Regions from separate parts of the Cryobacterium sp. TMN-39-2 genome, predicted to be linked through region 1. Evidence: predicted binding sites of a transcription regulator. Region 1 holds the regulator's gene; the other holds the start of a gene.
The links. Region 1 encodes HrcA, which represses chaperone genes, less so after heat shock. Its sites were predicted from a motif close to TTNGCACTCGNNNNNNNCGAGTGCNAA; they were not measured.
Positions count from the first base shown of each region.

Region 2: a site for HrcA is predicted at 13,223-13,249, ahead of groL (chaperonin GroEL). Genes of this name have one in related genera too.

Region 1 covers NZ_SOFX01000011.1:461,045-475,747, reverse strand. Annotated here, with positions in the region: gene E3O57_RS04340 (PhoH family protein) at 1-392, opposite strand, end outside; gene E3O57_RS04335 (HIT domain-containing protein) at 457-819, opposite strand; gene E3O57_RS04330 (16S rRNA (uracil(1498)-N(3))-methyltransferase) at 839-1,600, opposite strand; gene dnaJ (molecular chaperone DnaJ) at 1,612-2,718, opposite strand; gene hrcA (heat-inducible transcriptional repressor HrcA) at 2,777-3,796, opposite strand; gene E3O57_RS04315 (DUF4870 domain-containing protein) at 3,998-4,399, shown strand; gene E3O57_RS04310 (DUF4870 domain-containing protein) at 4,509-4,883, shown strand; gene hemW (radical SAM family heme chaperone HemW) at 4,903-6,129, opposite strand; gene E3O57_RS04300 (DUF1990 family protein) at 6,134-6,781, opposite strand; gene lepA (translation elongation factor 4) at 6,787-8,640, opposite strand; gene E3O57_RS04290 (sensor histidine kinase) at 8,753-10,018, shown strand; gene E3O57_RS04285 (response regulator transcription factor) at 10,015-10,671, shown strand; gene E3O57_RS04280 (alpha/beta fold hydrolase) at 10,671-11,438, shown strand; gene rpsT (30S ribosomal protein S20) at 11,558-11,818, shown strand; gene E3O57_RS04270 (hypothetical protein) at 11,946-12,635, shown strand; gene holA (DNA polymerase III subunit delta) at 12,672-13,715, opposite strand; gene E3O57_RS04260 (ComEC/Rec2 family competence protein) at 13,742-14,703, opposite strand, start outside.
Region 2 covers NZ_SOFX01000008.1:55,144-69,846, forward strand. Annotated here, with positions in the region: gene rlmB (23S rRNA (guanosine(2251)-2'-O)-methyltransferase RlmB) at 1-476, shown strand, start outside; gene E3O57_RS01850 (DUF4032 domain-containing protein) at 806-2,116, opposite strand; gene E3O57_RS01855 (ABC transporter ATP-binding protein) at 2,270-3,367, opposite strand; gene E3O57_RS01860 (thioredoxin domain-containing protein) at 3,651-4,568, shown strand; tRNA gene E3O57_RS01865 (tRNA-Thr) at 4,672-4,747, shown strand; gene E3O57_RS01870 (hypothetical protein) at 4,833-5,117, shown strand; gene E3O57_RS01875 (nucleoside deaminase) at 5,114-5,641, shown strand; gene E3O57_RS01880 (chloride channel protein) at 5,658-7,019, opposite strand; gene E3O57_RS01885 (PLD nuclease N-terminal domain-containing protein) at 7,196-7,594, shown strand; gene E3O57_RS01890 (sugar O-acetyltransferase) at 7,627-8,250, shown strand; gene E3O57_RS01895 (SHOCT domain-containing protein) at 8,299-8,526, opposite strand; gene E3O57_RS01900 (SDR family NAD(P)-dependent oxidoreductase) at 8,641-9,615, shown strand; gene E3O57_RS01905 (helix-hairpin-helix domain-containing protein) at 9,674-9,880, shown strand; gene msrB (peptide-methionine (R)-S-oxide reductase MsrB) at 9,989-10,390, opposite strand; gene E3O57_RS01915 (DUF3263 domain-containing protein) at 10,586-10,885, shown strand; gene E3O57_RS01920 (LytR C-terminal domain-containing protein) at 10,936-11,496, shown strand; gene E3O57_RS01925 (cold-shock protein) at 11,721-11,924, shown strand; gene E3O57_RS01930 (DUF3048 domain-containing protein) at 12,188-13,153, shown strand; gene groL (chaperonin GroEL) at 13,294-14,703, shown strand, end outside.

The sequences.
Region 1 (14,703 bases):
ATGGCGAGGTAGGTCTTGCCGGTGCCGGCAGGGCCGATGCCGAAGACGATGGCGTTCTCGTCGATCGCGTTGACGTAGTCGCTCTGCCCGAGGGTCTTAGGCCGCACGGTGAGGCCACGCGAGGTGAGGATGGCCTGCCCGAGCACCGTCGAGGGGCTGGAGGTCGCGTCGGCCCCGAGCATCCTGGCGGAGGTGCTCACCTCGGACTCGCCGAGGTCGGCGCCGGTGCGGAGCAGCAGCTGGAGCTCCTCGATCAACCGCACCACGGCCTCGACGGAGACCGCCGCGCCGGTGAGGGTGACCTCGTTGCCGCGCACGTGCACGACGACATTGGGGTATTCCTTCTCGATGGTGCTGAGGAACCGGTCCTGCGGGCCGAGCAGGCGCACCATGGCGACGCCGTCCACCAGGAGCTTGCGCACCACGTCGAGCGCACCGCCGTCAGGAGTTTCGGCGTCAGAGGGCAGCAAGCGTGCCCTCCTCAAGAGCGCCGCCGAGGACGTGCGCGTGCACGTGGAAGACGGTTTGACCGGCCGAGGCTCCGGTGTTGAAGACCAGGCGGTACTCACCGGCGCAGTGTTCGTCGGCCACCCGGCCGGCCACGGCGATCAGCTCGGCCAACAGCGCAGGGTCCCCCGCGGCGAGTTCACCGACGTTGCGGTACTGCTGCGACTTCGTGGTCACCACGACGTGCACGGGCGCCTGCGGGGCGATGTCGTTGAACGCGATGATGTCATCGGTTTCCGCGACGATGGTCGCGGGAATTTCGCGCGCGGTAATGCGGCTGAAGATCGTGGGTTCTGCACCGGAGGAAGCCATGGTTCTATCTTAAGCGCTCCTACCAGCGCCCGAGGGTTGCGTTCAGGATGGCGACCGCGGCGGGACCGGCCGTCGAGGTGCGCAGCACGGTATCGCCCAGGCGCACCCGGCTGGCACCGGCCTGCTCGAGGATGTCCAGTTCACTCGGGGCGATGCCGCCCTCCGGCCCGACGACGAGCACGATATCCCGGTCGTCGGTGGGCACGGCGATCGCGGTCAACCTGAGCTCGGCGGTCGGCTCGAGCAACAGCATCCGGCTGGTCCCAGCGAGCTGGGCAAGCTGCTTGGTACTGGTCAGCGGCAGCACGTCCGGCAGCCACGGCCGGATGGACTGCTTGCTGGCCTCCCGCACGATGGCGGACCAGCGCGCCTGCCCCTTGGCGATCTTGACACCCTCCCAGCGGGCCACCGACCGGGCAGCGGCCCAGGGGATGACCCCGTCGACGCCGAGTTCGGTGGCGGCCTGCACGGCGAGTTCGTCGCGGTCACCCTTGGCCAGGGCCTGTACCAGCAGGATGCGCGGCACGGCCGGCGGCGTCCGGGTCACGGTGTCCACCCTCGCCGTGAGCTCGGCCGGTGCGGCCGACAGGACCGTGACGCCGAGCACCAGGCCGGCGCCGTTACCGAGCAGCAGGGTCTCGCCCGGGCGCACCCGGCTGACGGTGACGGCGTGCTTGGCCTCGGCCCCGGTGATGCTCACCGTGGCCCCGACCGCGGGGTCCGCGGTGGACGAGCCGTCGGCGGAGGCGCCGAGGGTCTCTGACAGGAAGAAGTGCGCCATCGAACGTTGTCCTAGCCGAGGAACCTGTCGCGGAGCTTCGCGAACAGGCCCTGCTGGAACTGGCTGAGGGCGGGCGCCGGAACCTTGTGCCTGGCGGCGAAGGCCTCGATCAGTTCCCGCTCCTTGTGGTCGAGCTTGGTGGGGGTGAGCACCTGCACGCCGACCCGCAGGTCGCCGCGGCCGTTGCCGCGGAGCCTCGTGACGCCGCGGTCCTTGACCGTGAGGATCTCGCCGGCCTGGACGCCGGGGCGCAGTTCCACTTCGATGTCACCGTCGAGGGCCTTCACCGTGGCCGTCGCTCCGAGGATCGCGTCGGTCATCGGCACCTCGAGGGTGCAGAGCAGGTCGTCACCGTCGCGGCTGAAGACGTCGTGGTGGCGCACCTTCATCTCCAGGTACAGGTCACCGTTCGGGCCACCGGCCGGCCCGGCCTCGCCGCTGCCGGGCATCTGCAGGCGCAGGCCCGTGTCCACGCCGGCGGGGATGTCGACCGGCACGGTGCGGCGGGCACGCACGCGGCCCTGGCCCTGGCAGGTGACGCACGGGGTGGCGATGATGGTTCCGTAGCCGCGGCAGGAGCCGCAGGGGCTGGAGGTCATCACATTGCCGAGCAGCGAACGCACGGCGCGCTGGATGCTGCCGGTGCCGTGGCAGATGTCGCAGGTGACCGGGGAGGTACCCGGCTGGCAGCAGGTGCCCGAACAGGTGGCACAGACGATCGCCGTGTCCACCTCGATGTCGCGGTGGGTGCCGAAGATGACCTCGTCCAGGTCGAGTTCGACGCGGATGAGCGCATCCTGGCCGCGTTCACGCCGGGATCGGGGGCCACGGCTGCCGCCGCCGCCCCCGCCGAAGAAGGTCTCGAAGATGTCGCCGAAGTTGCCGGCGTCGAAGCCGCCGCCCTGGCCGTTGCCGGAGCCGCCGCGGTCGTAGTTCTGGCGCTGCTTGGGGTCGCTGAGCACGTCGTACGCGTGCGTGACGGTCTTGAACCGTTCGGACGCCTCGGCGCCGGGGTTCACGTCGGGGTGCAGCTGGCGGGCGAGCTTGCGGTACGCCTTCTTGATTTCGTCGGTGCTGGCGTCGCGGGCGACGCCTAGTGCTTCGTAGTGGTCAGCCAAAGCTGGCTCTCCTTGGGGTTCTGGGGTGGGGAAGGCGGTCGAGATAGGTGTGGGGCGGCTAGTTCTCGCCGAGCAGTCGGGAGAGGTACCGGGCGACGGCGCGCACGGCCGCCATGTTGTTGGAGTAGTCCATCCGGGTCGGGCCGAGCACACCCAGGCGGGCGGCGTCGCCGCGGGAGGTATAGCCGCTGGTGAGCACGGAGGTCTCGCCGAGCCCGAACGGTGCGTTCTCCCGGCCGATGCTCACCGACACGCCGTGCTGGTCTGTGGCCATTTCGCCGAACAGGCGCAACAGCACCACCTGCTCCTCGATGGCCTCGAGAACCGGATAGATGCTCCCGGTGAAGTCTTCCTCGGTGCGCACGAGGTTCGCGGCTCCGGCCATGACCAGGCGGTCCTGCCGGTTCGCTCCGACCTGATCGCGCAGGGTGCCGGTGATGAGATCGACGAGCTCGGTCTGCTCCGGCGATCCCAGACCGGTCGGGCCGCTCAGGGCCGTGGCGGCCGCCGCCATGCCGAGGCCGCCGACGACGGCGTTCAGCCTGGAGCGCAGCTCAGCCAGGGCGGCTTCCTCGATCGGGCGCGGCAGTTCAACGACCCGTTGCTCCACCCTGCCGGAGTCGGTGATCAGCACCGAGAGCACCCGGGTGTCGCTGAGCGGCACGAGCTCGATGTGGCGCACCGTGGCCCGCGACAACGAGGGGTATTGCACCAGGGCCACCTGGTGGGTGAGCTGGGAGAGCAGGCGGACACTGCGGGCGAGGACTTCGTCGAGATCGGCGGACTGGCCGAGGAAGACCTCGATGGCCTGCCGTTGGACGCCCGTGAGTGGACGCAGGTCGGCCAGGTGATCCACGAACAGTCGGTAGCCCTTGTCGGTGGGGATGCGCCCCGACGACGTGTGCGGCGCGACGATGAGTTCTTCCTCTTCGAGCAGGGCCATGTCATTGCGGATCGTGGCGGCCGAGACGCCGAAAGCGTGCCGGTCGACGATCGACTTGGACCCGACCGGTTCGCGGGAGGCCACGTAGTCCTGCACGATGACCCGAAGGACTTCGAGGCTGCGGTCTGATACCACTGGACGCTCGCCTCCCTCTCCCGTTTGTGCCGCCGACGGCTGGCACTCTCTTCGTATGACTGCCAATCATAACGCGGGCGTCTGGGATACCCGTTGCTCACGGACGAATTCGCGCAGTACCGTGGTGGCACACGTATCTCCGTGGCGGTACCACCGCTGTTTTTCATCGCTGAATCCACTTGCACGTCGAAGGGCATCGTCATGAGCTATCCCAATGGGCCTGGACAACCGACAGGGTCGGGCACCGCTGCTGCGCTGACTCCGGAGCAGGACAAGCTGTGGGCGTCCCTGGCGCACCTGGGCGGCATCCTCTCCTTCCTGCCGGCCCTGATCATCTGGCTGGTCTTCAAGGAGCGCGGGCGATTCACCGCCGGCGAGGCCAAGGAGGCGCTCAACTTCCAGATCACGCTGTTGATCGGCTATCTCGCCATCAGCGTGCTCAGCACCGTCCTGGCACTTCTCACCTTCGGCCTGCTGGCCGGGCTCGGCTCGCTCACCTGGGTGCTCTGGCTGATCGGCGCGATCCTCTCGGTACTCGGTTTTGTCAGCGCCCGCGACGGCCGCCCGTATCGCTACCCGTTCGCTCTGCGCCTGATCAACTAGCGCCCGATCAGCTAGTTTTCTCACTGCGGGCGCCCGAGACCGGCGCTATTCTGGTGACAGCTCGACCAGCACCATCCTCGCTCCCCCGAGCGCCCACGAAGGAGATTTAATGTCTGAGGCAACGCCTCCCCCCGCCAACCCGTACCAGGCACCCAGCCAGCTGAGCCCGGCCGACGAGAAGCTGTGGGCGACCCTGATCCACATCGGCGGAATCCTCTTCGGCTTCCTGCCCGCCCTGATCGGTTACATCGTGCTCAAGGACCGCGGTCCGTTCATCCGCGCACACGCCGCGACGGCCCTGAACTTCCAGATCACCCTGGCCATCGCCTACCTGGTCGGATCGATTCTCACCGTCATCCTCGTCGGCTTCCTGATCCTGGCCGCCGCCTGGATCCTCAGCATCGTCTTCAGCATCATGGCCGCGATCGCCGCGAACAAGGGCGAGTGGTACACCTACCCGCTGACGATCAAGTTCGTCAGCTGATCGTAAGAACCGGGCCTCACTAGTCGGTAAGCAGTCGGCGCACCACGGCGTCGGCGAGCAGCCGACCGGTGAGGGTCAGTTCGATGTTGCCGCCGATGGCCGCGCGAGCGTCGATGAGCTCGTCGGCGATCAGGCCGGCGACCTCTCGGCGGCCGAGCGCCGACAACGTCGCCACCGGGATTCCCTCGCGGATGCGCGTGAGCAGCAGCACCCGTTCGGTTTCGCGGGTGGCCTCGTCCAGGGTTTCCCGTCCGGCGGCCGGTGAGTGGCCGGCCAGAATGCGGTCGGCGTACGCCGCCGGATGCTTGACGTTCCACCAACGCACCCCACCCACGTGGCTGTGCGCGCCGGGGCCGATGCCCCACCAGTCGGCGCTGCGCCAGTAGGACAGGTTGTGCCGGGACCGGTGTTCGGTTCCCCGGGACCAGTTGCTGACCTCGTACCATCCGTAACCGGCCTCGGCCAGACGCGCATCCGCGAGTTCGTAGAAGTCGGCCTGCAGGTCTTCGTCGGGCTGGACGAGCTCGCCCCGGCGGATCTGCCTGGCCAGCTTGGTACCGTCCTCGACGATGAGCGAATAGGCGCTGATGTGGTCGGGCTGCTGGCCGATGGCCGCGTCCAGGCTGGCCCGCCAATCCTCGATGGTCTCCCCCGGTGTGCCGTAGATCAGGTCGAGACTCACGTCCAGGCCCTCCTCGCGCGCCCAGGCCACCACGAGCGGGACCCGTTCGGGATCATGCGTTCTCTCGAGGGTGGCCAGGACCCGCGGTACCGCGGACTGCATGCCGAAGGACACCCGGGTGAAACCGGCCTGCTTGAGCTGGCGGAGATAGGCCAGGTCGACGGAGTCAGGGTTGGCCTCGGTGGTGATCTCGGCGCCCGGCACGATACCGAAGGTGTCGCGCACGGCATGCAGCATCCGCACCAGATGGTCTGCGGGCAGCAGCGTGGGGGTGCCGCCGCCGAAGAAGACCGTCGCGGCGGGCCGGGCCGGCACACCGGATTCGGCCAGGATGCGGGCGGCGGACTCCACCTCGAGGACCGCCTGGCTGGCGTAGTCGCTCTGCTTCACCCCGCGCAGTTCCGTGGCGGTGTAGGTGTTGAAGTCGCAGTAGCCGCAGCGCACCTTGCAGAACGGTACGTGCAGGTAGACCCCGAAGTCGCGGGTCGAGGCGCCGAGCGCGGCCGAAGCCGGGATGAGGCCATCCAGTGGTGCGGGGTCGCCGACCGGGTGCGGTCCAGCCATCCGGTCAGCCTCGTCCGACGGGGTGCAGGGCGAGCAGGTACTTGCGGGTGTAGCGCTCCTGCTGGACGCGCAGGATGGGCCAGGCCAGCGTGTAGTACCAGGTGCTGGGACGCGAGAAGGAGCGGATGGTGAGCCAGACGGAGTCGTCAGCGCGACGGTCGACGATGAAGCACTCCTCGCCGGTCTGCGGGTGGCCGCGCATGGTTCCGTAGGCGAAGCCGATCTTGTCGGCCTCGTCGATGACGTAGACGACCCGCACCGGTGCGGCGACGGTGAACGGGCCGGTGGGGATGGCCAGCTTGGCGGTCATCCCGTTGCTGATGAACGCGGTGCCGTCCTCGGCGAAGGTGGCCTCGTTCACCGGGTGCTCCTGGTTGGGCGCCGGGGTGCCGTTCTCGGTGAAGACGATGCCGGTGTACTGCACGCCGGTGCCGGCGTCGAGGTCGGTGACGTCGATGCCGCTGCCGCGCTGGATGCCCCAGGTCATCAACGCCGTCGTGGCCACCCGGAACCGTTCCTCGCCGCTGCCCAGGCGCACCGTACGCTCCAGCGGGCGGTGGCCCTTGGGCGGGTAGCGCATCAGGTCGGGGGCCAGGGTGCCGCCGATGGCGGCGTAGGTCACGGCGGCGTCGGTGAAGGTCGAGCGGCGCATGATCGTTACTTCTTTTCCTTCTTGGCCGGCTCGTCGCCGGAGAGCGCGGCGATGAAAGCCTCCTGCGGAACCTCGACCCTGCCGACCATCTTCATGCGCTTCTTGCCTTCCTTCTGCTTCTCCAGCAGCTTGCGCTTGCGGGAGATGTCGCCGCCGTAACACTTGGCGAGGACGTCCTTGCGGATGGCGCTGATCGATTCGCGGGCGATGATGCGGGCTCCGATGGCGGCCTGGATGGGCACGTCGAACTGCTGGCGCGGGATGAGCTTCCGGAGCCGTCCGGTCATCAGTACGCCGTAGTCGTAGGCCTTGTCGCGGTGCACGATGGCGCTGAACGCGTCGACCTGTTCGCCCTGCAGCAGGATGTCGACCTTGACCAGGTCGGCCTCCTGCGAGCCGATGGGCTCGTAGTCGAGGGACGCGTAGCCGGCGGTCTTGCTCTTGAGTTGGTCGAAGAAGTCGAACACGATCTCGCCCAACGGCATCGTGTACCGGATCTCGACCCGGTCCTCACCGAGGTACTCCATGCCGAGCAGGGTGCCGCGGCGACCCTGGCAGAGTTCCATGATCACGCCGACGTAGTCCTTGGGCGCGAGGATCGCGGCCTTGACGATGGGTTCCTCGACGACAGCGATCTTGCCGTTGGGGAACTCGCTCGGGTTGGTGACCGTGACGGTCTTCTTGTCGTCGGTGGTGACCTCGTAGATCACGCTGGGCGCGGTGGTGATCAGGTCGAGGTTGAACTCCCGGTCGATGCGCTCGGTGATGATCTCCAGGTGCAGCAGGCCGAGGAAGCCGCACCGGAAGCCGAAGCCGAGGGCGACGGAGGTTTCGGGCTCGTAGACCAGCGACGCATCCGAGAGCTTGAGCTTGTCGAGCGCTTCGCGCAGCGCCGGGTAGTCGCTGCCGTCGATCGGGTACAGGCCGGAGAACACCATCGGCTTGGGTTCGGTGTAGCCGGGCAGCGCCTCGGTGGCGGGCTTCATCGCGGTGGTGACGGTGTCGCCGACCTTGGACTGGCGCACGTCCTTCACGCCGGTGATCAGGTAGCCGACCTCTCCGACGCCCAGGCCCTTGCTGGGGGTGGGTTCCGGGCTGGTGACGCCGATCTCGAGGATGTCGTGGGTGGCGCGGGTCGACATCATCTGGATCTTCTCGCGCGGGCTGAGGTGCCCGTCGATCATGCGCACGTAGGTGACGACGCCGCGATAGCTGTCGTAGACGGAGTCGAAGATCATGGCGCGGGCCGGCGCGTTCGCGTCGCCGACGGGGGCGGGGATCAGCGAGGTGGCCCGGTCGAGCAGTTCGGACACGCCGACGCCGGTCTTGCCGGAGACCCGAAGCACGTCGTCGGGGCTGCCGCCGATGAGGCTGGCGAGCTCCTTGGCGTACTTGTCGGGGTCGGCGGCCGGCAGGTCGATCTTGTTGAGCACCGGGATGATGGTGAGGTCGTTCTCGAGCGCCAGGTAGAGGTTGGCCAGGGTCTGGGCTTCGATGCCCTGGGCGGCGTCGACGAGCAGGATGGCGCCCTCGCAGGCCGCCAGGCTGCGGGAGACCTCGTAGGTGAAGTCGACGTGGCCGGGGGTGTCGATCATGTTCAGCGCGTAGGTCTGACCGTCCATCTCCCACGGCATCCGCACCGCCTGGCTCTTGATGGTGATGCCGCGTTCGCGTTCGATGTCCATCCGGTCCAGGTACTGGGCACGCATGGAACGGTCGTCGACGACGCCGGTGATCTGAAGCATCCGGTCGGCCAGCGTGGACTTGCCGTGGTCGATGTGCGCGATGATGCAGAAGTTACGGATGAACGCGGGGGCGGTGGCGGCCGGTTCCAGCGCCTTGAGAGCTCTCGGTGACATGATGGCCCAATTCTCCCATGCCCCGCAGCATCGGTGTGACCTGCCCGGGTGGCAGTCGGTCATCCATTCGACGGATGACGGAACCAGCGGTCCTGATTAGGCTGGGCGCACCATGTCCAGCCTCGCACTCCGCACCTCCCCGCTCCGCCGGGATCCCATGCCGCCCGCCAGCATCGGCGAGGGTCTTCCGCACTCAGCGCTCACCCCGGTGTTCTCCGGCCTGCGGATCGGCCTGCACGTTCTGATCATCGGGCTGACCGGGCTGGTCATCGTGCGGACCCTGTTGGGGGCGGTGCCGAACCCCGTCGCCGTGGTGAGCCTGTCGCTGCTCTTCCTGGCCAGCTACGTCGGCGGCAGCGAGCTGGCCCGCCGGCGGCCGTGGCGATGGGTCGTGCCGGTCTGGATGGCCGTGCTGCTGGTGGAGTGGCTCGCACTGACCCTGCTGGCGCCGGATGCCGCCTTCATCGTTTTCCCGCTGTTCTTCCTGCAGCTGCACGTGCTGCCCCTCAGGGCCGGCATCCCCCTGGTGCTGCTCAGCGTGCTGTTGACGATCTGGGCGATGAGCTTCCACGTGGGCCTGAGCCTGGGCGCCACCCTCGGCCCGCTGGTGGGCGCGGGCGTGGCGGTGGCGGTGGGCCTGGGCTACCGGGCACTGCTGCGCGAGGCCGCCGAACGGCAGAACCTGATCGAAGATCTGCTCACCACCCGCACCGAGCTGGCGGCCACCGCACGTGACGCAGGCACCCTCGCCGAGAGGGAACGCCTGGCCAGGGAGATCCACGACACCGTGGCGCAGGGGCTGTCGAGCATCCAGATGCTGTTGCACGCCGTCGAGGGCCGGGTGTCCGATCCGGCGGCCCTGGAGCACCTGCGCCTGGCCAGGGATACCGCGGCAGCCAATCTGCAGGAGACCCGCCGGTTCATCCGGGAGCTCACCCCGCCGGCCCTGGACAGCCAGACCCTGCCGGGCGCACTCGCCAGGCTCGCCTCGTCGGCAGAGCGCACCGCACCGGTCGGCGACCATGCCACCAGGGTCAGCCTGCATGTGACGGGTGACCCGATCGCGCTGCCGATGTCGCTGGAGACGACCCTGCTGCGGATCGCGCAGGGCTCGCTCGCCAACGTCGCCCAACACGCCGGCGCCAACCGCGCAGAGGTCACCCTGAGCTACATGACCGATGAGGTGGCCCTCGACGTCGTCGACGACGGGCGCGGTTTCACCCTCACGGACGCCACGGCTCAGAGTCCTGACTCGTTCGGCCTGGTCGCCATCCGGCAACGTGTCGAAGCGCTCGGCGGCTCCTTCGTCCTGGAGTCCGCACCGGGCCTGGGCACCGCGGTCGCGGTGCGATTCCCGATTCGTCAGGCGCTGGCATGATCCGGGTGCTGCTCGCGGACGACCACCCCGTGGTGCGGGCGGGACTGCGCGCCATGCTCGGCGCCGAGCCGGACCTGGAGGTCGAGCTGGAGGCCGGCACGGCGGAGGAAGCCGTGGCCCTGGCCGCCTCCGGCCGGGTCGACGTGGTGCTGATGGACCTGCAGTTCGGTGGTGCGCTGCCCAATACCGACCCACCGGGCACCCCCATGCAGGGCGCGGAGGCCACCCGGTTGGTCCGGTCCCGACCCGGCGCCCCGCACGTGCTGATCCTCACCAATTACGACACGGATGCCGACATCCTCGGTGCCATCGAGGCCGGCGCCAGCGGGTACCTGCTCAAGGACGCGCCGCCCGCCGAACTCGTCGCCGCCGTGCGGGCCGCGGCGGCGGGACAGAGCGCACTCGCTCCGGCCATCGTGACCCGGCTGGCCGACCGGTCGCTCGTTCCGGAGGGCCGGCTCTCCCCCCGCGAGGTCGAGGTGCTTGCCCTCGTTGCGGCCGGCCGCTCCAACCGGCAGATCGGCCAGGACCTGTTCCTCAGCGAGGCGACGGTGAAGTCGCACCTTGTGCACATCTTCGGCAAGCTCGGCGTCGGCTCGCGGACCTCCGCCGTCGCCAGCGCCCGCGCGTCGGGCACCCTGCGGGGCGCCTGATGCCCACCGCCGGTTACCGGGTCCCCGTCGTGCTCGTGCACGGGATCCGCACCTCGGCCAGCATGTGGCGGCACCAGCTGGAGTGGCTGGAGGCGGCGGGACATCCGGTTGTCGCCGTTGACCTGCCCGGCCACGGCTCGCGCCTGGGCGAGCCGTTCACCCTCGACGGTGCGCTCGGTGCCATCGATGGGGCGGTGGACGCCGTCGAGGGGCCGGTGCTGCTCGTCGGGCTGTCGCTCGGCGGCTACTACGCCATCGCCTACGCGGCCAGGAACCCGGACCGGGTGCTCGGCCTGGTGGCCGCCGGGTCGTCGTTCGAACCGGGCGGGCCGGGACTGGCCGCCTATCGCTGGCTCGCCCGGATCATCCACAGGTTCCCGGACCGCGGTCTCTGGCTGCACACCTTCCTGGTCCGGCGGATGCTCCCGCCGGCCGGGGTGCGGGATGTGCTCGCCGGCGGCGTAGGCCTGGACGTCATGGACGCGGGCCTCGCGGCGACGGGGCGATTGTCGCCGCTAGCCGATCTCAGGGCGTTTCCCGGACCGGTCTGGCTGGTCAACGGCGCGTACGATCACTTCCGCCTGCACCAACGACGGTTCCTCGTGGCGGCGCAGCGAGGCACCCTCGTGACGGTTCCCGGGGCCGGCCACCTGGTCAGCCTGCATCGGCCGCACCGGTTTGATACTGTGCTCAGGCGCATCATCACTGAGATCGAGGCCGATCACGATCAGAACTCGCCCGATTCGGTCAGCCAGCCGGGCAGATAACTGGTATCGTTGCCTGTTGGCTTGCGTGTTGGGTCCCACCCCACACGATTTTCGCCGCACGGTGCCCTCTATCGCCGGGCGGCCCATCCGAACAAGAACCTAACGAAAGCGTATAAAACGTGGCAAACATCAAGTCGCAGATCAAGCGGATCCTCACGAACAAGAAGTCGCAGGAGCGCAACAAGGCGGTCAAGAGCGAGTTCAAGACCGCCATCCGGGCCACGCGCCTCGCCGTCACCGCTGGTGACAAGGACAAGGCTGTCGCCAGCCTCGCCGTTGCTTCCAAGAAGCTCGACAAGGCCGTCAGCAAGGGCGTCATCCACCAGAACCAGGCAGCGAACAAGAAGTCCGCTATCGCCAAGGCTGTCAACGCGCTCTAAGCAGCACCGCTCTTCAGCAGTTCAGAAGTACAGACACACCCCCGCCCTCCTGGGCGGGGGTTTTCTGTGTTGCCGCCGGATCCGGCCGGCCCTTTCCGAGGTGCCCGGCCGACGCTATGGTGGCGTCGTGACAAGCGAGCAGACCGGCCCGGTAAAACCGTCCGCCTGGCGCCATCAGGCCCGGTTCCTCGGCGGCGCGTTCGCCGTGGCAGCCGCCGTCATCGCCGTCGGCCTCTGGTCGGCCCCCGCAGTCACCGCATACGAGGGCCTGAACCCCTGGGTGTTCGCGGGGCTGCTCGGTTTCATCCTCGTGTTGACCGGGGCCTGCGTCCTGTTCACGGCCTCGCTGCCCACCGCGCCCCCCAACACGGCACCGTCCACCGCCGCACTCTCCATCACCGCGCCCGCCGCAACGCCGCCGGCCACCGAAGCTGCCGCGCAGCCGGCAGCTCAGCCTGCAGCGCACCCGGCAGCACACACGGCAGCCCCTCGGCGGGGGCTGACCATCCTCGGGTCGGTGTTCGGCGTCGTCGGCCTCGCGCTGGCCGCTCTCGCGGTGGTGCTCACGGTACTGTTGCCGATGCCCACCCAGCGGATCATGGTGCAGTTCACCGACCTGTATGGCAGGGTCCAGCTGGAATACTGCCCGTCCCTGCCGGCGTCGTTCGCCGCGACGGCATCGCGGGCCGATCTGGCCGGCTCCTCAACCATTTTGCCGGTGAAGGTGAGCGGGGATATCTGCGGCGACCCCGAGTTCACCGACGGGGTGTGGATCTACCTGAACCGCTCGTCGGTCACGGTGTCCGGCCAGCCCTGAGTCGGCCTCGGCCGCCCGGTCCGTGACCGGCCGCCCTCATTCACCGCGTTTGGCGATGACCGTGACGAGCCGCTCGAGCGCGAAGATCGGGTCTCTGCCGGCGCCCTTCACGGCCGCGTCGGTCTCGGCGAGCATCACGATGCACCGGGCCAGACCGTCATCGCTCCAGCCGCGCAGATCGCGTTGGGCGCGCTCCACCTGCCAGGGGGCCAGGCTGTAGGTGGCCGCCAGCTGGGCGGACCCGCCGCGCACGCCGAACAGCTTCGCCATGGTGCGGATCTTGCTGGCGAACGCGGCGACGATCGGGACCGGGTCGGCTCCTGACGACAGCGCGTGCCGCAGGGTGACGAGTGCCTCGCCGAGACGCCCGGCGATGGCGGAATCGGCGACCTTGAACGCGTTGGTCTCGACTCGGCCGCCGTAATAGCGGTCCACCGTGGTCTCGGTGACCTCGGCTCCGGTGTCGGCGATGAGCTGCTGGCAGGCGGCGGAGAGCTCGGCCAGGTCGTCGGAGAACGCGGCCACCAGCGACCGCAATGCGCTCGGGGTGACTCTTTTGCCCGCCGAGCGGAATTCGGCGGTGGCGAAGTCGTGCTTGTCCGAATCCTTCTTGAGCTCGGCGCAGACCACTTCCACGGCGCCGCCCACGCCGCTGCGGATGGTGTCCAGGAGCTTCTTGCCGCGCACGCCGCCGCCGTGGCGCAGCACGACGTAGGTGTCGTCTGCGGGGTTCTGCAGGTAATCGATGGCCTCGGTGAGGAAGGTGTCGCTGCACTTCTCGACGTTGCTCACGCGGATCAGCCGCGGCTCGCCGAACAGCGAGGGGCTGGCCAGGGTGAGCAGCTCACCGGGCGCGTAGCTGTCGGCCTGAATGTCGCTGACCTCGAGGCTGGGGTCCTCCAGCTTGAGGAAGTCCCGCAGCGACCGGATGGCGCGTTCGGCGAGGAAGGTCTCGGTGCCAGAGACGAGCACGACGGGCGCCGGGCGCACCTGATGCCAGGCGAGCTGCGGGATCTTCGCCGCGCCGGCCTTGGCGGCCGGTTTGCCGGTTCGTGCCTGTGCGGTTGTTCGTGCGGCCACGCGGCTCCCTTCGCTACCAACCCAGCCTAACCGGCACCTGTGACCTTCTCCGTCCAGACCACGAGTCCCCGGCGGGCCGTCGGGGCACCGGTGCCGGGCGCGACCACCACCATCCCGTCCCGGTCGGTGCGCAGCACGGTGGTTCCCGCCGCGCCGAGGATGTCGAGCACCGACCTGGTGGGGTGTCCGTAGCCGTTGTCCGCACCGACCGATACGACTCCGATGCTCGCCTCGATCTCGGCGTAGAGGGCGGCACTCTGGTCGCGAGAACCGTGATGGGCGACCTTGACCACGTCGACGGCAGCGATCTGACCGGCGGCCATCAGCCCCTTTTGCGCCTCTTCGTCGAGGTCGCCGAGGAAAAGCGACCGGATGCCGCCGCCGTCGAACGCCATGCTGACGCTACCGGGGTTCCCGGTCTGCATGAGGGTCGAGCCGCGGATCGGCCACAGGATCTCCCAGGTCAGTGCGCCGAGGGCGCCGGTGTCGCCGCGGGCGGTTTCGCGTACGTCGGCCCCGCCGGCGGCGAGCCGGTCGAGCAGCGCCGCATCCTGGCTGGTCTCCGGCCGGCCCACCAGTGCGGTGTCCACCCGGCCGATCACCGCGGCCAGACCGCCGATGTGGTCCAGGTCGTAGTGGGTGAGGACCAGCAGATCGACCCTGTCGATGCCGAGGGTGTCCAGGCAGTCGGCCAGCAGCGCCGGGTCCGGGCCCACGTCGACGAGCGCGACCGACGCACCGTCACGCACGAGCACGGCATCGCCCTGGCCTATGTCGCAGGCGGCGATCTGCCAGGCCGGGGGAAAGACTGCGGCCCGGCCCAGCTCGTAGCCGACCGCGCCTCCGATCGCCCACCCGGCGACCACGCAGACCAAGGTCCCGCTGACGGTCCGCACCAGCACTGCCACCCGGCCGGAGCCGCCGGCGGCAAGCAGAGTCAGCACGGCGACGGTACAGGCCACGATGAGGACCACTCCGAACGGTCCAC
Region 2 (14,703 bases), on a different contig from region 1:
ACCCGCGCAACCTGGGTGCGATCATCCGCTCCACCGCGGCGTTCGGCGGCCACGGCGTCATCGTGCCGCAGCGCCGTTCCGTCGGCGTGACCGCGTCGGCCTGGAAGACCTCGGCCGGTGCGGCCGCCCGTCTGCCCGTGGCCATGGCTCCCAACCTCACCCAGACGCTCAAGGCGCTCAAGGAGCGCGGCATGCTCGTGATCGGCCTCGACGGCGGCGGCGACACCGAGCTGCCCGAGCTGGGCCTCGGCTATGCCGAGCGTCCCATCGTCGTGGTCGTCGGCAGCGAGGGCAAGGGCCTGTCCCGCCTCGTCACCGAGACCTGCGACGCCATCGTGTCGATCCCGATCAACGCGAACACCGAATCGCTGAACGCCGGAATCGCCGCCGGTGTCACCCTGTACGAGATCTCCAAGCTGCGGGCCGAGGCCCTCGCGGCCAAGGTCGCCAAGGCTGCCGCGGCGGCGGAGGCCTAACCCGCCAGGTTGCTCGCCTGAGAACGGCGTAGATCGTCCCTTCGGGGTCGGTCTGCGCCGTTTCTTGTTGGTGGTGGAGGTGCTGTGGCCCGGTTCAGGGCGTGCTGATTATGGATGCGGGTGCTTCGGTGGGTGCCGCGCGTCCCGTCCCGGAGACCCTGCGGGCGCCACTTCGTGGGCCCAGATGCGTGAGTTGCCGCAAAGTGTCCCTAGGGAGCATCCGAAGGGGTCTTTGGGCGCAAGTCGGCGCATCCAAGTGTCGCCAGAACGCGCAAAATGCCCCTTCGGACCTGCCGAAGGGGCATTCTGGCGCAACTCATGGGGCTGTGTTAAACGTTCAGGCGCCAATCGTCGGCGTCGGCGCCGACCTCGTCAGACTCGAGGTCGTCGTCGTCGCCTTCCTGCACCTCGATCGGCGTGGTGGGCGGGTCGATGACGGTGGCTTCGTCGCGGCGGTGACGCAGCACATCCTGAACGTACGAGGTGACGGCCTCGGCCAGCGGGATGTCCCGGTTCGCGTTCTGCGCCATGTACCAGCGGTGGTCCAGCAGCTGGTGGAACACCTCGGCGGGCTCGAGCTTGCCCTTGAGCTCACGCGGGATGGCGCGCACGACGGGCTCGAAGACCCGCACCAGCCACTCGTGCGCCATCATCTCCTCGTCGGCATCGGGGTTGCCGTAGGCGACCCCGTAGGAGTCGAGGTCGTTGAGCAGGCGGCGGGCCTGGTTCTCCTCGGCGTCGAGGCCGGTCAGGCGCAGCAGCCGGCGCTGGTGGTGGCCGGCGTCGACGACCTTGGGCTGGATGCGCACTGTCGTGCCGTTCTCGTCGGTCTTGATCGCGAGTTCCTCGATGTCGAAACCGAGGTGGTTGAGGCGTTCCACGCGCTCGGTGATGCGCCAGCGCTCGCTGCTGGCGAAGGACTCGGATCCGGTGAGTTCCTTCCACAGCAGCCGGTAGGCCGCGACGATGCCGTTGCTCACGTTCACAGGGTCGAGCTCGTCGGCCACGCGGCCGCCGGCCTCGAGGTCCATCAGTTCGCCGGCGATGTTCACCCGAGCGATTTCGAGGTCGTTCTCGCGCTGCCCGTTCGACAGGCCGCCGGGGTAGAGCTGCCCGGTCTCGGCGTCGACGAGGTAGGCCGCGAACGCCCCGGCGTCCCGGCGGAAGAGGGTGTTGGACAGCGACACGTCACCCCAGAACAGGCCAACCATGTGCACGCGCACCAGCAGCAGGGCGAGGGCATCGACGAGGCGGGTGGCCGTATCCGGGCGCAGGGCCTGGGAGTACAGCGCCCGGTAGGGCAGCGAGAACTTGAGGTGCCGGGTCACCAGCACCGAGTTGAGCGGGTCACCGTCTTCGTCGGTGCGGTTGGTGATCACCGCGAGTGGTTCGACGCAGGGAATTTCCAGGCTCTGCAGGGTGCGGAGCATCTCGTACTCGCGCTTGGCCATCTCACTGGTGGTCTCCTTGATGGCCACGACACGGCCACTGAGGTGGGCGAAGCGCACCAGGTGCCGGGAGAGGCCCTTGGGCAGCGAGGCGATGTTCTCGTTCGGCCAGGCATCCAGCGGAACGTTCCAGGGGAGATCGAGCAGGGCCGGATCGGCCGTGGCGGAGGTGATGTTGAGAGAACCGCTCATGAGGAGCCTAACTATCGAAAAGGCCCGTCAGGGCCGCAAGCCGCCCCGGCCGGAATCGGCACGAAGACGAGGAAAAGGCGCCGGGGAACCCGGGCGCCGATATGACAAACTCGACCGCCGAAACTGCCGGCGGTCGAGTTTGTCGATCAGTGCTTAGTCGGTGACGGCGCCGCCGAGACGGAGACCGGACTCTGCGTTGAACACGTGCAGGTGGTTCGGCGTCGTGGTCAGGTAGACGGTGTCGCCGGCCGACGGGTGCGAACGGCCATCGACGCGGGCGACGATGTCGGTGCGCTTGCCCTCGACGGTGGAGTGGCCGTACAGGTAACCGTCGGCGCCGAGCTCCTCGACCAGGTCGACGTCAACGGCGAGGCCTTCGCCCATCGTGGTCGACAGCTGGATGTCCTCGGGGCGCACTCCGATGGTGACCTTGGGGCCGTTGGCTCCGGACAGCGTCTCGCGGGATACGGGGACCGTCGCGGTGCCGAACTTGATGCCGCCGTCGACGGCGTCGGCCAGGAACAGGTTCATGGCCGGGCTGCCGATGAAGCCGGCAACGAAGACGTTGTTCGGCTTGGCGTACAGGTCGCGCGGGGTGCCGACCTGCTGCAGGACGCCATCCTTGAGGACAGCGATGCGGTCACCCATGGTGAGCGCCTCGGTCTGGTCGTGGGTGACGTAGACGGTGGTGACGCCCAGGCGACGCTGCAGCGACGCGATCTGGGTGCGGGTCTGCACGCGCAGCTTGGCGTCGAGGTTCGACAGCGGCTCGTCCATGAGGAACACCTGAGGCTGACGCACGATGGCGCGACCCATGGCAACACGCTGACGCTGGCCACCGGAGAGGGCCTTCGGCTTGCGGCTGAGGTAAGGCTCGAGGTCGAGCAGCTTGGCGGCTTCGAGAACGCGGGTGGCGCGCTCGTCCTTGTTGACGCCGGCGATCTTGAGCGCGAAGCCCATGTTCTCTGCGACGGTCATGTGCGGGTACAGGGCGTAGTTCTGGAAGACCATGGCGATGTCACGGTCCTTCGGGGGAACGTCGGTGACGTTGCGCTCGCCGATGAAGATGTCGCCGTCGTTGACCTCTTCGAGGCCGGCGAGCATGCGCAGCGAGGTGGACTTTCCACAGCCGGACGGGCCGACCAGGACGAGGAACTCACCATCGGCGACCGACAGGTCGAGGTGATCGACCGCGGGGCGGGTGGAACCCGGGTACAGACGGGTGGCCTTGTCAAAGGTTACTGAAGCCATTATTTCGTTATTCTCCTTCACCGGCAGGTACGTGCCGGACGATCCGTTGTGATGGGATTTATGTCCGGCCGACGTAGCGCCAGCGCAAGACCTCTCTAGTATGGCATGCCCGGGATGGGTGACCGCTGAATTGACAGCTCACCGCGCGCCGGAGGGACCCGGTGAGCCCGCAGTGAGCCCGCTGTGAGCTGCCGGTTGGTTATTTCCCAGACTGGGGTCCTACTATTTGGAGTGCTACCGCGCACAACCGCGAGCGCACCCCCTCAACTCGGAGCGATCATCCATGACAACTGGCGGCCCAGGCGACCCCCGTCCCTCGAAGAATCAGCGACGCGACGCAGCGCGCACGAAGGCAGCACAGATTCGAGTCGAGCAGAAGAAGCGGGATCGCCGCAACCGGGTGTTCCTGCAGGGCGGTATCGCCCTGGCCGCCATCGCCGTCGTGACGGCCATCGTCCTGATCATCGTCAACTCCGTTCAGCCGGCCGGACCGGGCCCGCGCAACATGGCCAGTGACGGTCTCCTGGTCGGCGAGGGCCTGACCGCGGTGACCACCCCCGCGCTGCAGCCGGATGCCGAGCCGGTGCCGTCCACCCCGGACGCCACCGGGACCATCGCCGACATCCGCGTCTACGTCGACTACCTCTGCCCGTTCTGCGGCACCTTCGAGACCACCAATGCCGAGCAGATCTCTCAGTGGGTCGACTCCGGCGCCGCCACCGTCGAGATCCACCCGATCTCGATCCTGACCAGCAAGTCTGCCGGAACGCAGTACTCACTGCGTGCCGCGAACGCGGCCGCGTGCGTGGCGGATTCCGCGCCGGACGACTTCCTGGCGTTCAACTCGGCGCTCTTTGCGGCCCAGCCCGTCGAAGGCACCGCCGGCCTCAGTGACGACGAGATCAAGGAGATCGTGAAGAGCTCGGGTGTGTCGGAGAACCTCACCGCAATCAACGAGTGCATCGACGAGACCACCTTCAAGTCCTGGGTTCTCGCCTCCACGGATCGGGCTCTGAGCGGACCGATCCCGAACTCGTCCTCCCTCGAAGCGATCACCGGAACCCCGACGGTGCTGGTGAACGGCAAACAGTACGTCGGCGCCCTCGACGACGCCAAGGAGTTCGCGGCCTTCGTGCTGCAGGCCGCCAGCGAGGCGTACTCCACCGCGACGCCGACGCCCACTCCGACGCCGGCCGGGTAACCGGTCGTTTCCCGGGCCGGATGCCGCGCCGATGCACGATTGCGTCGGCATCCGGTCGCCGGGTGATTTAGGATGAATGCTCGAGGCAGTTCGATCGCCTCATGCCGGCCTGGCGCAATTGGTAGCGCACCACTCTTGTAAAGTGGGGGTTACGGGTTCAAGTCCCGTGGCCGGCCCCATCTTTCGGCACTTCTCGACGGCACTGCCCGGGCTACGATGTCCGCGTGCCGGCCAGCCTCAGTGCCGGCGGAATCGAGGATTCCCATGTTCACCCTGCACATCGAACACTCCGTCGGGGACTACGACGCGTGGAAGCAGATGTTCGACTCTGATCCGCTCGGCCGCAAGACCGCCGGCGTCAGCAGCTTCCGGGTCATGCGCCCGGTCGACGACCGTTCGGCGGTCCGGATCGATCTTGACTTCGGCTCCCGCACCGATGCCGAGAAGATGAAGGTCGCGCTCGAGGAACTCTGGAAGGGTCCGGGGGCTGCTCTGATGCGCAATCCGCGCGCCCTGCTCACCGAGACCGTGGAGGACGTCGCCCTGTGATCGGATTCCGTCCGGACAGCGAGACCGTCGCCGACCCGACCCTGATCTCGGCAGCCGACGAGACGCACCTCGCCCGGGCCATCGACGTGGCTCGTCTGGCGCGCGCGAACGGTAATCACCCGTTCGGCGCCATCCTGGTGGCCCGTGACGGCACGATCATCGAGGGCCAGAACAGCGTGGTCACCGCGGGCGACCCGACCGGCCATGCCGAGACCAACCTCGTTCGCCTGGCCAGTGCCCGGCTCTCGAAGGACGACCTGCGCGCGAGCACGCTCTATACGAGCACCGAACCGTGCGTGATGTGTTCCGGCGCCATCTACTGGGCCGGAATCGGCCGGGTCGCCTACGCGCTGCCCGAGCAGATGCTCGGCGAGATGGTGCCGGAACAAGGCGGCGAAGCGACGCTCGACCTGCCCTGCCGGGAGGTGTTCGCCCGCGGCGGCAACACCGTGATCGTCGCCGGCCCCGCCTTGATCGACGCAGCGGCCTCAGTACACGCGGGATTCTGGGACGCCGCACCCTGACGGCGGGCAGGCCGGGTCAGACCGTCGACGGGCTGGCGGAGGGGAGCGCGCCGCTCAGCCGCCGGCCCGGCGGCTCGGGTAACCGGCCGGTGATCACGTGCGCGACGACCACCGCCACGATCACCAGCGGCATCACGGCATACGCGTCGCTGCTGAGCAACACCGTGGCCAGCAGCACACTGGTCAGCGGCAGGCGCAGCATCGACACGCACATGGCGCCGATGCCCACCCCCACCGCCGGCACCAGCGCCATGCCGGGCAGGTGCGAGGCCGCGATCCCCAAAGCGGCACCGACGAACATGGCCGGGAACACCGGACCGCCGCGGAACGCGCTCAGCGACAGGCCGTAGGCGAGCGCTTTGCACAGGATCAGCAGCCCGACGGCGCCGAGCGGCCAGGAGGCCCCGTCATTGATCAGCGACGGCAAGGCCGACTGGCCGGAGAAGAGCACTTCGCCGGTGTCCTCCCCGGTCACCTGCGCGAACAGCACCGCCAGGCCCGCGATCGCCAGGCCGAGCACCGGGGTCACCAGGAGCCGATGGGCGTGCACGTACGGGCGCACGATGCGGGCCAGGGCCCGGATGCCCCACGCCAACAGCGGGCAGGCGAACCCGATCCCCAGCGCCCAGAGGAACATGGCCGCGGTGGGGGTGGAAAACGACGGCAGGTCGGGGAGTGCGAGGGAGAACGTGCCCAGGCCGGTCCAGGAGTCCAGGCCCACGAAGACCAGGGAGCCGATGCCGGAGGCGAGCAGACCGGGCAGCAGGCCCACCCCCAGCATCGCGCCGGCCAGCCCGGATGCCTCCATCAAGAGGAAGGCGCCGAGCAGCGGCGAGCCGAGGAGGGTGCTCACCGCCGCGAAACTGCCCGCGGAGGCGACCACCGCCACGGCCGACGGCGGTGAGTCTTTCTTGATCAGCCGAATCGCCAGGGCGCCCAAGCCGCCCCCGAGCGCGATCAGCGGCGCCTCCGGACCGAGCACGGCGCCGAGAGCCAGGGTGGCCAGAGCAGCAAGCACCACTCCGGGCAGCTCCCGGGGTTGCGGGAAGCCGCCGGCCTTGAACCCCTCAGACGGCGGATGCCCGCTGGTGCCCGGCAGTCGCTGGATGCACAGACCCACCAACAGTCCCGACAGGGCCAACAGTGGAAACGGCCACCAGAGCGGCACGTCGGCGAAGCCCAGAACACCGGGCAGTTCGGTGAACAGGTACTCCTGCAGCCAGTCGACCAGCGCGAGGAAGCCGTAGGCGGCGATCGACACCGGCACCCCGATGAGCCCGGCCAGCAACAGGATGCGCAGGTAGCCGCGGGAGCGGATCACCGCCAGTGGATCGGGCGATGGTTTCGCCGGCGCCGACGGGTCGGGGTGCGCGTCCATGTCGCGGTCCTCCTCGATCGGGTGCGGGCGTGCCGGCGTCCCAGTCCACGCTGGCCCGGACGAATCGACAACGCAAGGCCCCACGGACCCGGCCGGGGGCGGGTTTGACCGGTCGCAGCATCCGGCCGTAAATGGGGGCTGGTCGGTCGAGCGCCCCGTTCACTAGGCTGACCGGCATGTATGCGCTGTTCTCCGCTGTGCTCCTGGTTCTCATCGTCTCCGCCCTCGTGGACATCATCACCCGGCAGGACGGTCAGGTGAAACACCTGCCCAAGGTCCTGTGGGTGCTGTTGGTGATCTTTCTCCCGGTGATCGGCAGCCTGCTCTGGTTCGCGATCGGCCGGGAGTATCCCGCCCCGGCCGCGCGGTCGAGCAGAAGCGCGCCGCGCCGGGGGCCCGCATCGGCCGGGGCATCCGCTGTGCTGCCCGCACGCCGGGTGTCGAGCACCGAAGAGGAACTGGCCGCTCTCGACCGCGAGATCGACTTCCACGCCGAACAGGCCCGCATCCGTCGCCTTGAGGCCGAGCTGGCCGAACGACGCCGGCTGGCGGAGGGGCGTGAGTCGTCGGTCTGACGCCGACCCGGCAACGGGCTACGCTTGGGTTTGTGGTTACAGACAACAAAACACCCCAGGATTCTGCTCGCTCCGAATTCGACAAGATGGTGGCGGGGGACTGGTACCGGTATCGCTCCGGTCCCGAACTCGCCGAGATGACGACAAGCACTCAACGCACCTGCCGGCAGATCACCGCGCTCTACGACGACGACCAGCCCGCGGCGCATGCGCTGTTCACTGAGCTGCTCGGCAGCGTGGGAGCCGGCGCGGACTTCCGGCCGCCGCTGTACCTCGACTACGGGTCCCGGCTGCACGTGGGCGCCAACACCTTCATCAATGCGGACTTCCTCGCTTTGGGCGGTGGCGAGATCACCATCGGCGCCAACGTGCTGGTCGGACCCAGCGCCCGCCTGTACACCCCGACTCACGCCGTGGACGTTGCGGAACGCCGCGCCGGCTTCGAGCGTGTCTCGCCGATCACCATCGAGGACGACGTCTGGCTGGGCGGCAACGTCGTGGTCTGCCCAGGCGTGACCATCGGCGCGGGCAGCATCATCGGCGCCGGCTCCGTCGTCACCAAGGACGTGCCGGCCGGGGTCATCGCCGCCGGCAACCCGGCCCGCGTGGTCCGCGAGATCGGGCCGGGCGACCGGGTCGGCCTTGGCGTGGCCTGACCTACGGCGTCGACCGGGAGCGTATGCGGGACCGCAGTACCCGGCGCGTCAGAGCCGCCCGAGGATATCCTGGCGCTTAGTTGCGTATTCGGCGTCGGACAACAGTCCCTTGGCATGCAACTGCTCCAGCTGCGCCAACCGGTCAGCGTGATCGCCCACCTGCCGACGGCGCGCCACGTGAATGGCCAAGAACACGATCGCGAGGGCGACCAGGACCATCGCGCTGAGCGCGCCCAGGATGATGAGCGCGTGCCAACCAGTCAGATTGCTGAGCATCAGTTCCCCCCAATGCCGGCCTTCCCGGCCGGTCGGGGGAAGTCTATCCGTGCCGGCCGGCCCCGGTCTGCTGACCTCGCAGGATCCCGCAGTGGGCGAGCGTACGCTGGAGCGATGACCCTCACGCCCCAGCACGCCCTGTCCACCGGATTCACCGCCCAGTCCACCGCGACCGAGGTGCTCGCGGGTGTCGACCTGAGCGGTAAGACGGCGATCGTCACCGGCGGCTACTCCGGCCTCGGCATCGAAACCGTCGCCGCGCTCGCCGCGGCCGGCGCCCAGGTGATCGTGCCGGCCCGGCGTCCGGAGGTGGCCTGGGCCGCCCTGGCTGCGCGCGGCCTGAACGCCGTGGCGGTCGAGGCCCTCGACCTGGCCGATCTGGTCAGCGTGCGCGCGTTCGCCGAACGGTTCGTGGCCACCGGACGCAGCCTCGACATCCTGATCAACAACGCCGCCATCATGGCGTCCGCCGAGGCCAGGGTCGGAGACGACTGGGAATCCCAGTTCGCCACCAACCACCTCGGCCACTACGTGCTCACCAACCTGCTCTGGCCCGCGCTTACGGCCGAGGGTGGTGCTCGGGTCGTTGCCCTCTCCTCGACGGGCCACAAGCTCAGCGGCATCCGCTTCGACGACCCCGACTTCAGCACCGGCTACGACAAGTGGCAGGCGTACGGACAGGCGAAGACCGCCAACAGCCTCTTCGCGGTGCACCTGGATGCTCTCGGCGCCACCCGTGGCGTGCGCGCGTTCGCGGTGCACCCCGGCGGCATCATGACCGAGTTGCAGCGGCACCTGCCCCGGGAGGAGATGGTCGCCGCGGGTTGGATGACCGAGAATGGCACCGTCAATCCGCTGTTCAAATCACCGGAGCAGGGTGCCGCCACCTCCACCTGGGCGGCCACGTCGCCGATGCTCGACGGGATGGGCGGTGTTTACTGCGAAGACTGTGACATCGCCGAACCCACCGAGCCCGACAGCTCCACGGCCCGGATCAGCGGGGTCGACTCCCACGCTATCGATCCGGATGCGGCGGCCCGGCTCTGGGCGTTCTCGGCCGAGCTCACCGGAGTGAATGCCTTCGCCTGAGCTCTGCACCGTACGGGGAACAGTTGCGGCTCCGGAACCCGAATCATAGGTTGGAGACATGGCTCAGGACGGTTCTGGCAGTGCGGATGCGGATGAGGCGGTCTGGCTGGCTCAGGGGATCCCTGCTCCAGCGCGGCGCGCGCTCGTGGCCGCCGGCATCCTGACCGTCGACGACCTGCGTGCGACGGACCTTGACGTCCTCGCCCGACTGCACGGGATGGGCCCGAAGGCGCTGGCGCGGCTGCGTCCGCTGCGCGAAGGCTGAGGTGCCCGGTGACCACGCAACTGGTCCCGCTACGGACAAGTGCACCCGGTGTGCCGGGTGCCTTTGTCCGCACGGGTAACAGTCGCGGCCGCGGAGGCCGGCGCCGGACTAGTCGACGGGGGTGAAGTTGAGCGAGATCGAGTTCATGCAGTACCGGTCTCCGGTGGGGGTGCCGAAACCATCGTCGAACACGTGGCCCAGGTGCGAACCGCACGCTGCGCAGCGCACCTCGGTGCGCACCACGCCGAGCGACCGGTCTTCGATGAGCTCCACGGCCTCTGGCCGCACGGACTCGTAGAAGCTCGGCCAGCCGCAGCCGGAGTCGAACTTCGTGCCGCTCTTGAACAGCTCGGCATTGCAGGCGCCGCAGGTGTAGACGCCCGAACGGCCCTCGTCGAGGAGCTCACCGGTCCAGGCGCGTTCGGTGGCCGCCCCGCGCAACACGGCGTACTGCTCGGCGGTGAGCTCCGCCTTCCATTCGGCGTCAGACTTGGTGACCTCGTAGTCCATGGTGCGTCCTTTCGATCCAGTCTCGGCAGAGAACTGCCTCCAGCGTAAACTCGGCCGGGGTCCCCGGCATTCCCGCAAGCGGCGCACCCGGTGATTCCCCAGCCGATTCCCACCCTCGACGCTAGCGGGTCCGTGTTGCGCGACAGGCGGGACCGGTCAGCGAAAACCCAGTCCGTGCCAAATAGGATGACGCGTATGGCGACCAGCGGGCACGACGAGAGCACGCGGGGCGCCGAGGGCTCCGTCGGGCTCAGCCCTCGTGACGAAAACCTGCTCGCGTTCGAGCGGCGACTGTGGTCACACCCCGGTGCCAAGGAACAGGCCATTCGCTCCGAATTCGGTCTGTCGGCCGCCCGGTACTATCAATTGTTGGGTGCCCTGCTCGACTCCCCGCTTGCCCTCGCCCACGATCCCATGCTGGTCAACCGACTGCAACGGATGCGTGACGCACGGTCGCAGGCGCGGTCGGCCCGAGCCATCCGCCCCATCGAGTAGGGAACCTCCTACCGTGTGTTCAGCCAAACGAGGATCGAACCAGACAGACGATGCCCACTTCGTACCCGAAAGACCGCTTCGATGACCTCCCGCACAAGCTCGACCGCGTGGGGGCGCACCGCGCACCAGCCAAGAAGGGGCGTCGCTGGGTTGCCGTCTGGTGGGCCCTCGCCGCGACCGCCCTCCTCATCGGGGTCGGCGCGATCGGTCTGACGGTCCTGAACAACCGGCTGAATATCACCATCCCCGGCATCGAGGCCGAGACCACGCCCGCGGAGCCCACGCCGGAGCCGGTGCCCACCGCCGAGCCAACCACTGACCCCAGTGCGAGTGTCACGGTGCTCAATGGGACTCCGACGAGCGGGGTGGCCCGGTCGGTTGGCGACCTGCTCACGACCGGCGGCTGGACCGTCGGCAGCACCAGCGACGCCGACACCGAGGACGTCGTCACGACGACCGTCTACTACGCGGACGCGGCCCTGGAGGGCGCTGCACGCGGTGTGGCGGCTCTGCTGCCCGGTTCCGAGGTGCTGCTGGCGGATGACTTCGCGGGCTCGGATGCCACCCTCACCGTCGTCGTGGGCAGCGACTACGCGATGCCCGCCGGCTGACCCGGCCTGACGACTCCCTGCCCTACTGGGGTTGCCCTTCCCAGTCAACCCCCTATTGAGTTTCACTCCCGTCACTAGTGTCTGCAGTGGTCGCTCATTTTCTCGGCTGAGCGCTCTCTACCCGAGAGTGCTCGTTTCGAGACGGTGGACGCAGCTTCTGCGCCAGGCCCGGTAGCACCAACGGGTGAGTGCCGAAACACAACACTGCAACAGGGGAGTTTCACATGGCGAACGGAACCGTCAAATGGTTCAACGCTGAAAAGGGTTTCGGCTTCATCACCGTCGATGGAGGTGGGCAGGACGTCTTCGTTCACTACTCCGCCATAGACATGCACGGCTACAAGGTTCTCGAGGAAGGCCAGCACGTCATCTTCGAACTCGGTACCGGAGCCAAGGGTCCGCAGGCCGAGTCGGTTCGCCCGGCCTAACCGCCCGGCGTCGAACGCAGCCAGCCTCAACCAGCTGAGAACACGACGCACGTGCTCGACCACTGATCATCGGATGATCGGTCGACCACCGAGTGTCAGTCACGCCACCACCGTGACCGCCGGGCAGACATACCGGGCGGGCTAGGGTGTGTGGCGTGACTGCGTTTCGGATGTTCCCTGCTGCTGCCCGTCGAATCCAATCCGGACGGCGGACGCCTGGCGGCGCGGCCCTGATCGGCGCGGGCCTGTGCTTGGGGCTGGGCTTGGGACTGAGCTTGGGGCTGGTCGGCTGCTCTGCGCCGGTGCCCGAAGCGACGGCGTCGGCGGACCCGACACCGCAACCGGGCATCATGCCGCTGCGCGGCACACCGGTGGACCCGTCCCGTGCCGAGCATCCGTCCCTGGCCGTGAAGATCGACAACCACCCGGCCGCGAGGCCGCAACTCGGTCTCGAGCGCGCCGACCTGGTCTTTGAAGAGCTGGTCGAGGGCGGCCTCACCCGCTACGTCGCCCTCTGGCACTCCGACGTGCCGGATGCTGTCGGCCCGGTGCGTTCCATTCGTCCGATGGACCCGGAGATCCTGAGCTCGTTCGGCGGCATCGTGGCGTATTCCGGCGGCCAGCCGCAGTTCGTCGCCGCGATGAGGGCCTCTCCGCTGCTGAACGTGGTCTTCGACGACGACGCCGGAGGCCTGTTCGTCCGGGCCGACGACCGGGATTCGCCGCACGACGTGGTGCTCGCCGCGGACGAGACCGTCACCCTGCACTCCGACCTCGCGCCGCCGACCGGCCAGTTCGACTACGCCGACAGCGCCGCGGAGGCCACAGCGTCCCTCGCCGGCGATCCGACCACCACCATCGTCACCCGGTTCTCCGAATCCGGCGGGAGGGCCTGGGCCTGGGACCCGGCGGCCACCGGGTACCTGCGCAGCCAGGACGGCGCTGCCGACCTGGACAGCACCGGTGCCCAGCTCAACGCCACCAACGTCGTGGTGCTTCGGGTGGAGGTCGATCGCGGCAGCGACGTGCCCCGCACCATCTTGACCGGGTCGGGCACGGCGTGGGTGTCGACCGGCGGTTCGACGATGCCCGCCACCTGGTTCAAGGATGCCGCGGCCGCGCCGATCCGGCTGGCCGACGCTGTCGGGGCCACGATCGAGCTCGCTCCGGGCAACACCTGGATCGAACTGGTACCCGCCGACGACGGCAGCGTGGAACTGGTGCCGTAGGTGGGCCGGAACCCGGCACCGGCCCCCGCCGTTCACTTGCACTCTCGACCCCAGAGTGCCAGAATCGGTTTAGCACTCTGCTGTTCGGAGTGCTAACCCATCATCGTTTTGGTAACGTCCGGGAGGGACGAGAAACACATATGGCAAAGATCATTGCTTTCAATGAAGAGGCCCGTCGCGGCCTTGAGCGCGGCCTCAACATCCTCGCTGACACGGTCAAGGTGACCCTCGGCCCGCGCGGACGCAACGTCGTGCTGGAGAAGAAGTGGGGCGCCCCCACGATCACCAACGACGGCGTGTCCATCGCCAAGGAGATCGAGCTCGACGACCCGTACGAGAAGATCGGTGCGGAGCTCGTCAAGGAGGTCGCCAAGAAGACCGACGACGTCGCCGGCGACGGTACCACCACCGCCACCGTCCTCGCTCAGGCCCTGGTTCGCGAAGGCCTGCGCAACGTCGCGGCCGGCGCCGACCCGATCAGCCTCAAGCGTGGCATCGAGAAGGCGACCGCTGCGGTCATCGCCGAGCTCATCGCCAGCGCCAAGGAGATCGAGACCAAGGAAGAGATCGCGGCCACGGCCTCCATCTCTGCCGGTGACGCCGAAATCGGCGCGATCATCGCCGAGGCCATCGACAAGGTCGGCAAGGAAGGTGTTGTCACCGTTGAGGAGTCGAACACCTTCGGCACCGAGCTGGAGCTCACCGAGGGCATGCGCTTCGACAAGGGCTTCCTGTCGGCGTACTTCGTCACCGACCCCGACCGTCAGGAAGCGGTCTTCGAAGACCCGTACATCCTGATCGTCAACTCCAAGGTCTCCAACATCAAGGACCTGCTGCCGATCGTCGACAAGGTCATCCAGAGCGGCAAGCAGCTGCTCATCATTGCCGAGGACGTTGACGGCGAGGCCCTGGCCACGCTCGTCGTGAACAAGATCCGTGGCATCTTCAAGTCGGTTGCCGTCAAGGCCCCCGGATTCGGCGACCGCCGCAAGGCGCAGCTGCAGGACATCGCCATCCTCACCGGTGGCCAGGTCATCTCCGAGGAGGTCGGCCTCAAGCTCGAGAACGTCACCCTCGACCTGCTCGGTAACGCCCGCAAGGTCGTCATCACCAAGGACGAGACCACCATCGTCGAGGGTGCCGGCGACGCCGAGGCCATCGCCGGTCGTGTTCAGCAGATCCGCAACGAGATCGAGAACACCGACTCGGACTACGACCGTGAGAAGCTGCAGGAGCGCCTGGCCAAGCTCGCCGGTGGCGTTGCCGTCATCAAGGCCGGCGCCGCGACGGAGGTTGAGCTCAAGGAGCGCAAGCACCGCATCGAGGACGCCGTTCGTAACGCGAAGGCAGCCGTCGAAGAGGGCATCGTCGCCGGTGGTGGCGTTGCGCTGATCCAGGCCGGCAAGACCGCATTCGAGGGCAAGGCAATTCTTGACCTCGTCGGCGACGAGGCAACCGGCGCGAACATCGTGCGCGTTGCCATCGACGCTCCGCTCAAGCAGATCGCGCTCAACGCCGGCATGGAGCCGGGCGTTGTCGCCGACAAGGTG